Linked DNA regions of Gemmobacter sp. 24YEA27. The protein of the gene in region 1 interacts with the protein of each later gene in a pairwise test. Links are inferred from orthologs where the notes say so. Each region holds a gene or a part of one and is shown in the gene's direction. Other genes may lie near its edges.

Region 1 (2,833 bases):
AGCGGAATGAGGCTTAAGGCGTTTTTTATCGCGGCGCTGTTGCTCGTGGCAGGGCCGGTTCTGGCAGTACAGCCTGATGAGATCCTCCAGGATCCGGGCCTTGAAACCCGGGCCCGCATGATCAGTCGCGAGATCCGCTGCCCGGTCTGCCAGGGCGAGACCATTGACGATTCCACGGCGCCGATCAGCCGCGATCTGCGGCTGATCATCCGCGAACGCCTGCTGGCGGGCGACAGCAATGACGAGGTCATCGACTTCGTGGTGGAGCGCTATGGCGAATTCGTGCTGTTCAAGCCGCGCGCCTCAGGCTGGAACTGGGTTCTGTGGCTGTCGGGGCCGGTGGCGCTGCTGGCTGCGGGGGGCGGGATCTGGCTGACGCGCCGCCACCGCCAGGCTGCGCCGCCCGGTCCGCCAGCGCCGCTGAGCGCCGAAGAAGAGGCGCGTCTGGCCGAGATTCTGAAGGACTGACGCGGCGTCCCGCTCGCTTTTTGCCTGGCCCTGACTTCGGCTTGCGCGCCTCGCAGATTGCCGCAAAGGTGCTCCTTCGAGCAGTCGCATTATCTGAAGCGGCGAGCGACACTCATGCTCAATCTACCCCGGGTGACTTCTTCCATCGAAGATGAGGCGGATGAGGCCCGTGTCATCTTGCCGCTTCTGCGCAGAACCATCGACGCGCTTTTACCTGTGCCACCCATTGGCTGCCGTGTCATAGCGGGCCTGCTCCTGCGATAAGAACGGCGCTTTGCGCTGAAAGGATCACCGCGCGCCAGTCGGGTAACCGGGGCATGATCGGGGAGGCGGTGCCGGATGCCGGTGTCGGGGCTACGCGGCGGCGCAGGCGGCACATCTCGCCAACCGCCTGACCTGAGCCTGCCATTCCGCGAAACAGGCATCCGGGCTAGTTTCCTGCCTGATCTTTCGGCGGTGCCGGAGGACAAGACGCGGCTGCAGGGCAATCCGGGCCAGAGCGCGGATGTCCGCGACGGGGTGGCGGCGTTTCAGGAAAAACGCCCGGCGCGCTTTACCGGAGCATGAGCCCCACTTTCCTTTGATACATTCCCATGCTAGCAGCGCGCCCACACACGGGCCGCACCTATGGCCCCCCAGAATTTGGAGAGCCCCATGGCCCTTGAGCGCACCTTCTCGATCATCAAACCCGATGCCACCAAACGCAACCTCACCGGCAAGATCGTCGCGAAATTCGAAGAGGCCGGCCTGCGCGTCGTCGCGTCGAAGCGCGTGCAGCTGACCGCCGCCCAGGCTGGCGAATTCTACGGCGAGCACAAAGAGCGCCCCTTCTACGGCGAACTCGTCTCCTTCATGATCTCGGAGCCGGTGGTTCTGCAGGTGCTGGAAGGCGAAGGCGCGATTGCGAAGAACCGCGAAGTGATGGGCGCAACCGATCCGGCCGCTGCGGCTGACGGCACCATCCGCAAGGAATTCGCGCTGTCGAAAGGCGAGAACTCGGTTCACGGCTCGGACAGCCCGGAATCGGCTGCCCGCGAGATCGCCTTCTTCTTCTCGGGTCTTGAACTGGTCGGCTGAGCCGCCGGTGGAACAGGAGCCGAAATCTTAATTAAGATTTCGGCACAAATTCCTGCTCAGGAATTTGAGCGCGCCTCTGGTTCAGGGGCGCGCCTTTTTTGCTCAGGCGCCACAGTCTTTGCCGGTTGGCCTCTCTGAGGCGAGGCCCGCGAGGATGGGACAATCGGGCCGGTGATCCCCGGCGCAGGCGCTGACAAGGTCTGTAAGCGTTGCCTGCATCGCCTTCAGCTCTTTGATTTTCGCCGCGATCTGCGCGAGATGGCTTTGCGCCAGCGCTTTCACATCGGCGCTCGCCCGCGACTGATCCTCATATAGCGCCATCAGCGCCCGGCATTCTTCGATGGTGAAGCCAAGCGAGCGGGAGCGGCCGAGAAAGGCGAGCTTGTGCAGGTCGCTTTCGCGAAACGCGCGATAGCCATTGGCGGCGCGAAGCGGGCGGATCAGGCCGATTTCCTCGTAATAGCGGATGGTTTTTGCGGGCAGGCCGGCGCGCGCGGCCACGTCTTTGATGTTCATTCCACAGCCCTCACAAAGCGCAGCCGCAGCGCATTGGTCAAAACAAAGACCGACGACAGAGCCATTGCCCCCGCCGCGAGCATCGGCGAAAGCTGCGGGCCGCCGAAGGGCACCAGCACCCCCGCCGCCACCGGGATCAGCGCGGTATTGTACCCGAAAGCCCAGATCAGGTTCTCGCGGATATTCTTCATCACCGCGCGGCTGAGCCGGAGCGCCGAGGCCACCGCCAGCGGATCGCCCCGCATCAGCACGACATCGCCCGCCTCGATCGCCACATCGCTGCCCGATCCCATCGAGATCCCGACCCCGGCCGCCGCCAGCGCCGGCGCGTCATTGATGCCGTCGCCGACAAAAGCGCCGCCGATCCGGCTGACGATCGCTTGCTTGCCTTCCGGCAATACGCCGGCATGGACCTCTTCGATGCCGAGCCGGACGGCGACATGGCGCGCGGCCGCTTCGGTATCGCCCGAGATCATCGCAGGCGTCACGCCCATCTCTTTCAGCGCTGCGATGGCGCGGGCCGAGCTGGGTTTCAGCTGATCCGCCACCCGGATCAGACCGGCCACCGCGCCGTCTTTTGCGACAAAGACCAGGCTTTCGCCGCGTGCGGCGGCCGCGTCGGCACTGGCCAACAGCGCCTCGGGTATATGGTCGAACATCCGTGCGGCACCGACGGCGATGCGGCTGTCCCCGACAAGCGCCTCGGCGCCGTAGCCGGGGCGGGTGGAGAAGTCGCGCGCTTCCGGAATGGCGGCCCCGGCGGCGGCGAGGA
Region 2 (2,871 bases), 160 kb from region 1 along the record:
CTGCGGCGGCCCTCGTGGTGGCCGACAAGGCCGCGACCCTGAAAGAGGGCGCAGAGCTTGCCCGCACCGCCATCGACAGCGGCGCGGCAAAGGCAAAGCTGGAGGCTCTGGTCAGGGTATCGAATGCCTGAGGGCGTTCCGGCGTGCCTCTGACCGCAGACCACAGGAAGGAGGCGGAGTGCCTCCAGCCCCCTCTTGCACGCACGTCCGGCAAAAGCAGTTGGCCGGACCAGCGCTTTTTGCGGCAGTCCGACGCAGATCATGACCGGGCCCGGCATTCTAGCCATGCGGCAGCCTTTGCGGAAACCGGATCGGGCCGCGGCCTGCCCCCTGTTCCCACGCTGATTTTTCGCGCATTGGACCTGCCCCCGCCCGAAGGACTGCGCGGCGCTTTCCCCGAACGGAGCCCCAACCCCGGGGAAGACCATTCCTGCGGCCCGGCCCGGCCCCCTGCGACTGGTGAGGATCTCCCGACTGTTCCCACCATCGTCTCCTTGCGGGAGGGGCTTCGCACCATTCCTGGCAGCGCCCCCCGCAACGGCAATCCGACAGATTCGGTGCCCGGGGAAAGCCCGCTTCTGAACCATCGGGTGCCAGGTGAGACCGGCCGACCCGGTCTGCATCTGACGTCTTTCAAAAGTGGCCCGGGCTGGCGGCGCCTGCCCGGTGAGTTCCTGATAAAGCTGCCGCCGCGAAAAATGCCGCAGGCAGCGCCTGCCCCTGCCCCCGGGCCTGCCGGGGAGGATGCGAAAGCTCACCTCCGCATCATGGCCGCCCGAAATGCACCACCCCTGACCGGAGTTAATGGTCAGGGACCATCCACTTTTCCGCCAGACAAACCGGCCCATGCGGGTTTCCCGGCGCCCGCCGCTTCACTACATGCAACGCAAGTCCTGGAACAGCGTCAGCCCGCGCCGACCGACCGGCCGGGCGTCGCCCAGGCATCGAGGTAACCCGAGATGATCCCGCCCGAAATCGCCGCCTGCTCCGAAATCCCCGCCTCCCCCGAAATCCCGGAATCCTGGGCCTCGCTTCCCTTCTTCCAGACCGACTGGCCCGCGCTCTGGACCCGTCTCGCGGCCTCTCCCGGCTGGCAACCCGAAGCGCAAAACATCTTCCGCGCGCTCACCCTGACCCCGCGCGAGAAGGTGCGCGTCATCATCCTCGGCCAGGACCCCTATCACACGCCAGGCCGCGCCCGGGGTCTCGCCTTCTCCTTCCCCCCCGGCGCGCCCCCGCGCGACTCGCTGAAAAACATCCTGACCGAACTCGCCTCCGACACGGGTCAGATCAAAGCCGACGGAGACCTCAGCGCCTGGGCCGCACAGGGCGTCCTCCTCCTCAACACCACCCTCACCGTGCCGGTGGGCCAGGCTTTTGGCCATAAGACCTGGGGCTGGAACACCCTCACGACCCAGATCCTCAGTGCCACCGCACAGGACGGCCCCCGCGCCTTCCTCCTCTGGGGCGGTCCCGCGCAAAAACTCTGCGCCCGCCTCCCCCGGGAAAATCACCTCTTCCTCGAATCCGCACATCCCTCCCCCCTCTCGGCCTATCGCGGCTTCTTTGGCTCACGCCCCTTCAGCCAGACCAATGCCTGGCTGGCCGCCCGGGGTGACCCCATCATCGACTGGTCCGCCTGAAGCCTTTCCTTCAGCCGGTCAGCCGGTTAGAACAGGAAACGAGCGCCTCTTCCTCTTGATGGAAATACTCCACGGGGGTCCGGGGGTGTGAAACCCCGGCGCTGCCGCCGGGGCAAACCGCACTGCCAAGACGGAGACTGCCCCATGTCCAAGACCGTTCTCGATCGCATCAGGGCCTATAAGCTCGAAGAGATCGCGGCCCGCAAAGCGCTGCGCTCCCAAAGCGAAGTCGAGGACAGCGCCCGCCAGGCTCCGGCCCCGCGTGGCTTTGCGGCGGCGCTGCAATCGGCGGCCAGTGGCGGCTACGGGCTGATTGCCGAAATCAAGAAGGCCAGCCCGTCAAAGGGCCTGATCCGCGCCGATTTCGACCCGCCCGCCCTTGCCCGCGCCTATGAAGAGGGTGGCGCCACCTGCCTTTCCGTGCTGACCGACACGCCGTCTTTCCAGGGCGATGACGACTTCCTCACGCAGGCGCATGATGCAGTGAAACTGCCCTGCCTGCGCAAGGAGTTCATCTATGACCCCTGGCAGATTGCTGAATCCCGTGCACTCAAGGCCGATTGCATCCTGCTGATCATGGCGTCTTTGTCGAATGACCAGGCGATGGAGCTGGAAGCGGCCGCTTTTGAGTGGAAGATGGATGTGCTGATCGAGGTGCATGACGAGGAAGAGCTTGAACGCGCCCAGCATCTGAAATCACCGCTGATCGGCATCAATAACCGCAATCTCCACACTTTCGAGGTCACTCTCGACACCACCCGCCGCCTTGCGCGCCGGGTGCCGGAGGATCGGCTTATCGTCGCGGAATCCGGGCTCCACACGCCCGAAGATCTCGCCGATCTCGCCCGTTACGGTGCGCGCTGCTTCCTGATCGGCGAGAGCCTGATGCGCCAGGACGATGTTGCCGCCGCCACCCGCGAAATTCTTTCCCGCCCGCTGACCGCCCAGGGCGGAATGCCGCTCTGAGAGGCGCCATGACCCCGCGAACGCCCGCTGAAACGCCCACCGCCGCCCCCTCGCCGCTCAGTCATTTCGACGATCAGGGTCATGCCCATATGGTCGATGTCTCCGACAAGCCCGTGACCTCGCGCCTTGCTCTGGCCGAGGGCTGGGTGATGATGGAACCCGCGACGCTGGCCCTGGTGACCGAAGGCCGCGCGGCCAAGGGGGATGTGCTGGGAACGGCGCGGCTTGCCGGGATCATGGGGGCGAAACGCACCGCCGATCT
Region 3 (3,072 bases), 530 kb from region 1 along the record:
CGATATCCTTGAACAGATCTCCTCGGGGGACCGCAGCGGGCTGCTGGCGCTCTGGCATGGCGGCATCGACGGCGATGTGCTGTCCGAGATCGACGAGTCGATCCGCGAAGAGGTTATCGAATCGCTGCCTGACAGCGTGGTGGCCGAGGCCGTTCGCGAACTCGACACCGATGACGTGGTCGATATTCTCGAAGATCTCGACGAGCCCGCGCAGGAAAAAATCCTTGATGCGCTGGAAGATGCCGACCGGATCGCGGTCGAACAGGCGATGTCTTATCCGGAGTATTCCGCCGGGCGTCTGATGCAGCGCGAGGTGGTGATCGCCCCGAGCACTGGAATGTAGGCGAGACGATCGACTTTCTGCGCGGTGCCGACTGGCTGCCCGACCAGTTCTATCATGTCATCCTCGCCGATCCGAGGATGCGCCCCATCGGCTATGTCACCCTTGGCCGCATCCTCTCGGCCCCGCGCGATGCAAAGCTGAAAGACATCACCGAAGAGAGTTTCCGCACCGTAAAGGCGACCGATGAAGAGGCCGATGTCGCCTATTACTTCAACCAGTATCACCTGATTTCCTGCCCGGTGGTGGACGAGAATGGTCGGCTGGTCGGCGTCATCACCATTGATGACGCGATGAATGTGCTCGACGAAGAACATGAAGAAGACATGCTGCGCCTCGCCGGTGTCTCGGATGAGAGCTCGATCCAGGACGGGGTGATCGCGACGGTCAGAAGCCGCCTGCCCTGGCTGGTGGTCAATCTTTTCACCGCCTCGCTTTCCGCATTGGTGATTTCGCAATTCGAAGGGGTGATTGCCTCGCTGGTGCTGCTGGCGGCTCTGATGCCGATTGTGGCCTCGACCGGAGGGATTGCGGGCACGCAGTCGCTGGCGGTGGCGGTGCGCTCGCTTGCGACCCGCGATCTGACGCCGGCGAATGCCCGGCGGGTGATCTGGCGCGAACTCCGGGCAGGAATGGTGAACGGGATCTTCCTCGCGCTGGTTCTGGCCCTTGCAGCCGTAGTTTTCTTCCACGACCCCTGGCTTGGATCGGTGCTGGCGATGGCGATGATCTGCAATCAGGTTGTGGCGGCAACGGGCGGGGTTCTGGTGCCACTTGCCTTTAACCGGATGGGGATGGACCCGGCGCTTGCCTCGGGAACCTTTGTGACTACACTCACCGATGTGATGGGCTATCTTGCCTTTCTTGGCTTCGCTGCACTGGTGCTGTTGTGAAAGAACTCAAAGCTGAAATCCGCAGACAGGCGGCCGAAGCCCGCGCGCTTGCCTATGCGAAAGGGCAAGGTCAGGCAGCGGATCTGCTGGCGGATTATCTGGCGGCACATGCGGGCAAGGTGCTCTCGGGCTATATGCCATTCCGGACCGAGATCGACCCCCTGCCCGCCATGGCGGCACATCAGGGCCCGCTCTGCCTGCCGGTGATCGCTGGCCGCGACCAGCCGCTCAGGTTTCGCGAATGGAGCCCCGGTGCCCCCCTGATCGAGGGCACCTTCAAGGCGCTGATCCCGGCCGAGGGTGCCTGGGCGGAACCCGAGATCCTGATCGTGCCGATGCTGGCCTTTGACGCCCGCGGCTACCGGCTGGGCTATGGCGGCGGCTTTTACGACCGCACGCTCGAAGCCCTGCGCGCGCGCCGCCCTACGCTGGCGGTCGGTTTCGCCTTTGACGCGCAGGAGATGGACGAGGTGCCGATCGACAGCACCGATCAGCGGCTCGACGTCATGATCACCGAAAGCGGCGTCAGGGTTTTCGGGTGATCCGCGGCCTGGTCCTCGGCCTCTTCGCCGCGGGCCCCGCAGCGGCCGGCTGCTTCACCGCAGAGGACCTGCCCGCGCGCGCGGTCTATTCCGACGGTGCCACGCTCGAATATCTCGACCTGACGGATGATGTGCTGACCTATCGCAGCGGCCAGATCACCTCGCGCCTGGCGGCTGGTCTCTGGCCGCTGACGAGCGAGGCGCCGGGCTTCCGGATCAGCTATGACTGGAACGCCCCCCTGCCCTTGCCCGGGCCAGAAGCGATCCGGGATCAGGGCGGCGAGATCACCCTGAAGGCCCGGATGACGCGGCAAAAAGCAGCGCCGGTGACAGTCTCGCTCACCATCCGGGTCCTGGGCGAAGAGGCGGTGACCTGGGAAGATTGCATCTATACCAGCTTCCGGATCCATAAGGTGATGACGGCGGCGGATGGCCGGAAGATGATGGATGCCAGGCTTTTGTTCGCGCCGTCGGCCATGCTGGCCATATCGACCGAATCCTTAGATCTGACGGATGATACATCGCGGGTCAGCCAGCTGAAATCGCTCGAATAGCGCCATATCAGCCGCGCGCGCGGAACACCTCGCGGATCGTCTTGACCTTACCCGGCTCCTTCACCTGATAGCCCGGCAGCTGCGAGATCTCGCGCGCGAATTCCGGCCCGCGCATCACCGCCAGCACCCGCTCCATCGCCGGGTGGTCCAGAATGCGGCGGTGGCAGATAAAGACGTAGTCTTCCGTCAGCACCGGCACGAAATCCAGCCCGAACTGCCGCGCCGCCGCCTCGACGCCAAAGGCCACATCGGCAAAGCCCGAGGCGACATAGGCCGCCACGGCCGCATGGGTGAATTCGGAATGCGAATAGCCGTTGATCGCCGCGCCCTGCACCTGGTGCTGCGCCAGCAGGTGATCAAACAGGATCCGCGTGCCGCTGTCGGGATCGCGGTTCACCAGCCGCACGCCTGAGCGCGTCAGATCATGGCAATGGGTGATCCCCAAAGGGTTCCCCTTTCCCACAATCAGCCCCATCTCGCGCGTCACGAATGAGATCACCCGATGTTCCTCGGGGTCAAGCCAGCCGCGCGTCATCGCGAGCGTGCGCGCGCGCAGCTCGCCCTGCGGCAAATGCATCCCGGCAAGATCACAGGTGTTTTCCACCATCGAAACCAGGGAGTTCGAATTCGAGACATAGCGGAAATCAACGCTGCCTTCGAAATCCCGCGCCAGCAGCTCGCGCAGTTTCGGCACCGCAAAGCCGTGGCTTGCCCGCACCCGGAGCTCGAGCCGCCCGCTGGCA

The links.
Region 2: the proteins of ndk (region 1) and QNO18_RS11195 interact in binary tests that used the Escherichia coli proteins (3 or more experiments, as listed by UniProt). The link is inferred for Gemmobacter sp. 24YEA27 from one-to-one orthologs.
Region 3: the proteins of ndk (region 1) and QNO18_RS14645 interact in binary tests that used the Escherichia coli proteins (3 or more experiments, as listed by UniProt). The link is inferred for Gemmobacter sp. 24YEA27 from one-to-one orthologs.

Annotation. Positions count from the first base shown.
Region 1 is NZ_JASJPW010000001.1:2,402,463-2,405,295, forward strand. Bases 73-2,833 are described here. They hold ndk (nucleoside-diphosphate kinase), read left to right. Parts: upstream 73-1,122; coding sequence 1,123-1,545; downstream 1,546-2,833. Other genes in these bases: QNO18_RS11990 (cytochrome c-type biogenesis protein), read left to right, coding at 73-468; QNO18_RS11995 (hypothetical protein), read left to right, coding at 808-1,035; cueR (Cu(I)-responsive transcriptional regulator), read right to left, coding at 1,648-2,061; QNO18_RS12010 (heavy metal translocating P-type ATPase), read right to left, coding at 2,058-2,833. Also shown: more of QNO18_RS11990, read left to right, coding at 7-72. UniProt on the Escherichia coli protein: Major role in the synthesis of nucleoside triphosphates other than ATP. The ATP gamma phosphate is transferred to the NDP beta phosphate via a ping-pong mechanism, using a phosphorylated active-site intermediate.
Region 2 is NZ_JASJPW010000001.1:2,238,669-2,241,539, reverse strand. What follows is about bases 3-2,801. They hold QNO18_RS11195 (uracil-DNA glycosylase), read left to right. Parts: upstream 3-959; coding sequence 960-1,643; downstream 1,644-2,801. Other genes in these bases: moaC (cyclic pyranopterin monophosphate synthase MoaC), read left to right, coding at 2,618-2,801; trpC (indole-3-glycerol phosphate synthase TrpC), read left to right, coding at 1,788-2,609; trpD (anthranilate phosphoribosyltransferase), read left to right, coding at 3-131. In the rest of the region: more of trpD, read left to right, coding at 1-2; more of moaC, read left to right, coding at 2,802-2,871. UniProt on the Escherichia coli protein: Excises uracil residues from the DNA which can arise as a result of misincorporation of dUMP residues by DNA polymerase or due to deamination of cytosine.
Region 3 is NZ_JASJPW010000001.1:2,934,331-2,937,402, forward strand. What follows is about bases 3-3,002. They hold QNO18_RS14645 (5-formyltetrahydrofolate cyclo-ligase), read left to right. Parts: upstream 3-1,229; coding sequence 1,230-1,775; downstream 1,776-3,002. Other genes in these bases: QNO18_RS14650 (hypothetical protein), read left to right, coding at 1,772-2,329; QNO18_RS14655 (substrate-binding domain-containing protein), read right to left, coding at 2,337-3,002. Outside these bases: more of QNO18_RS14655, read right to left, coding at 3,003-3,072. UniProt on the Escherichia coli protein: Involved in the removal of 5-formyltetrahydrofolate.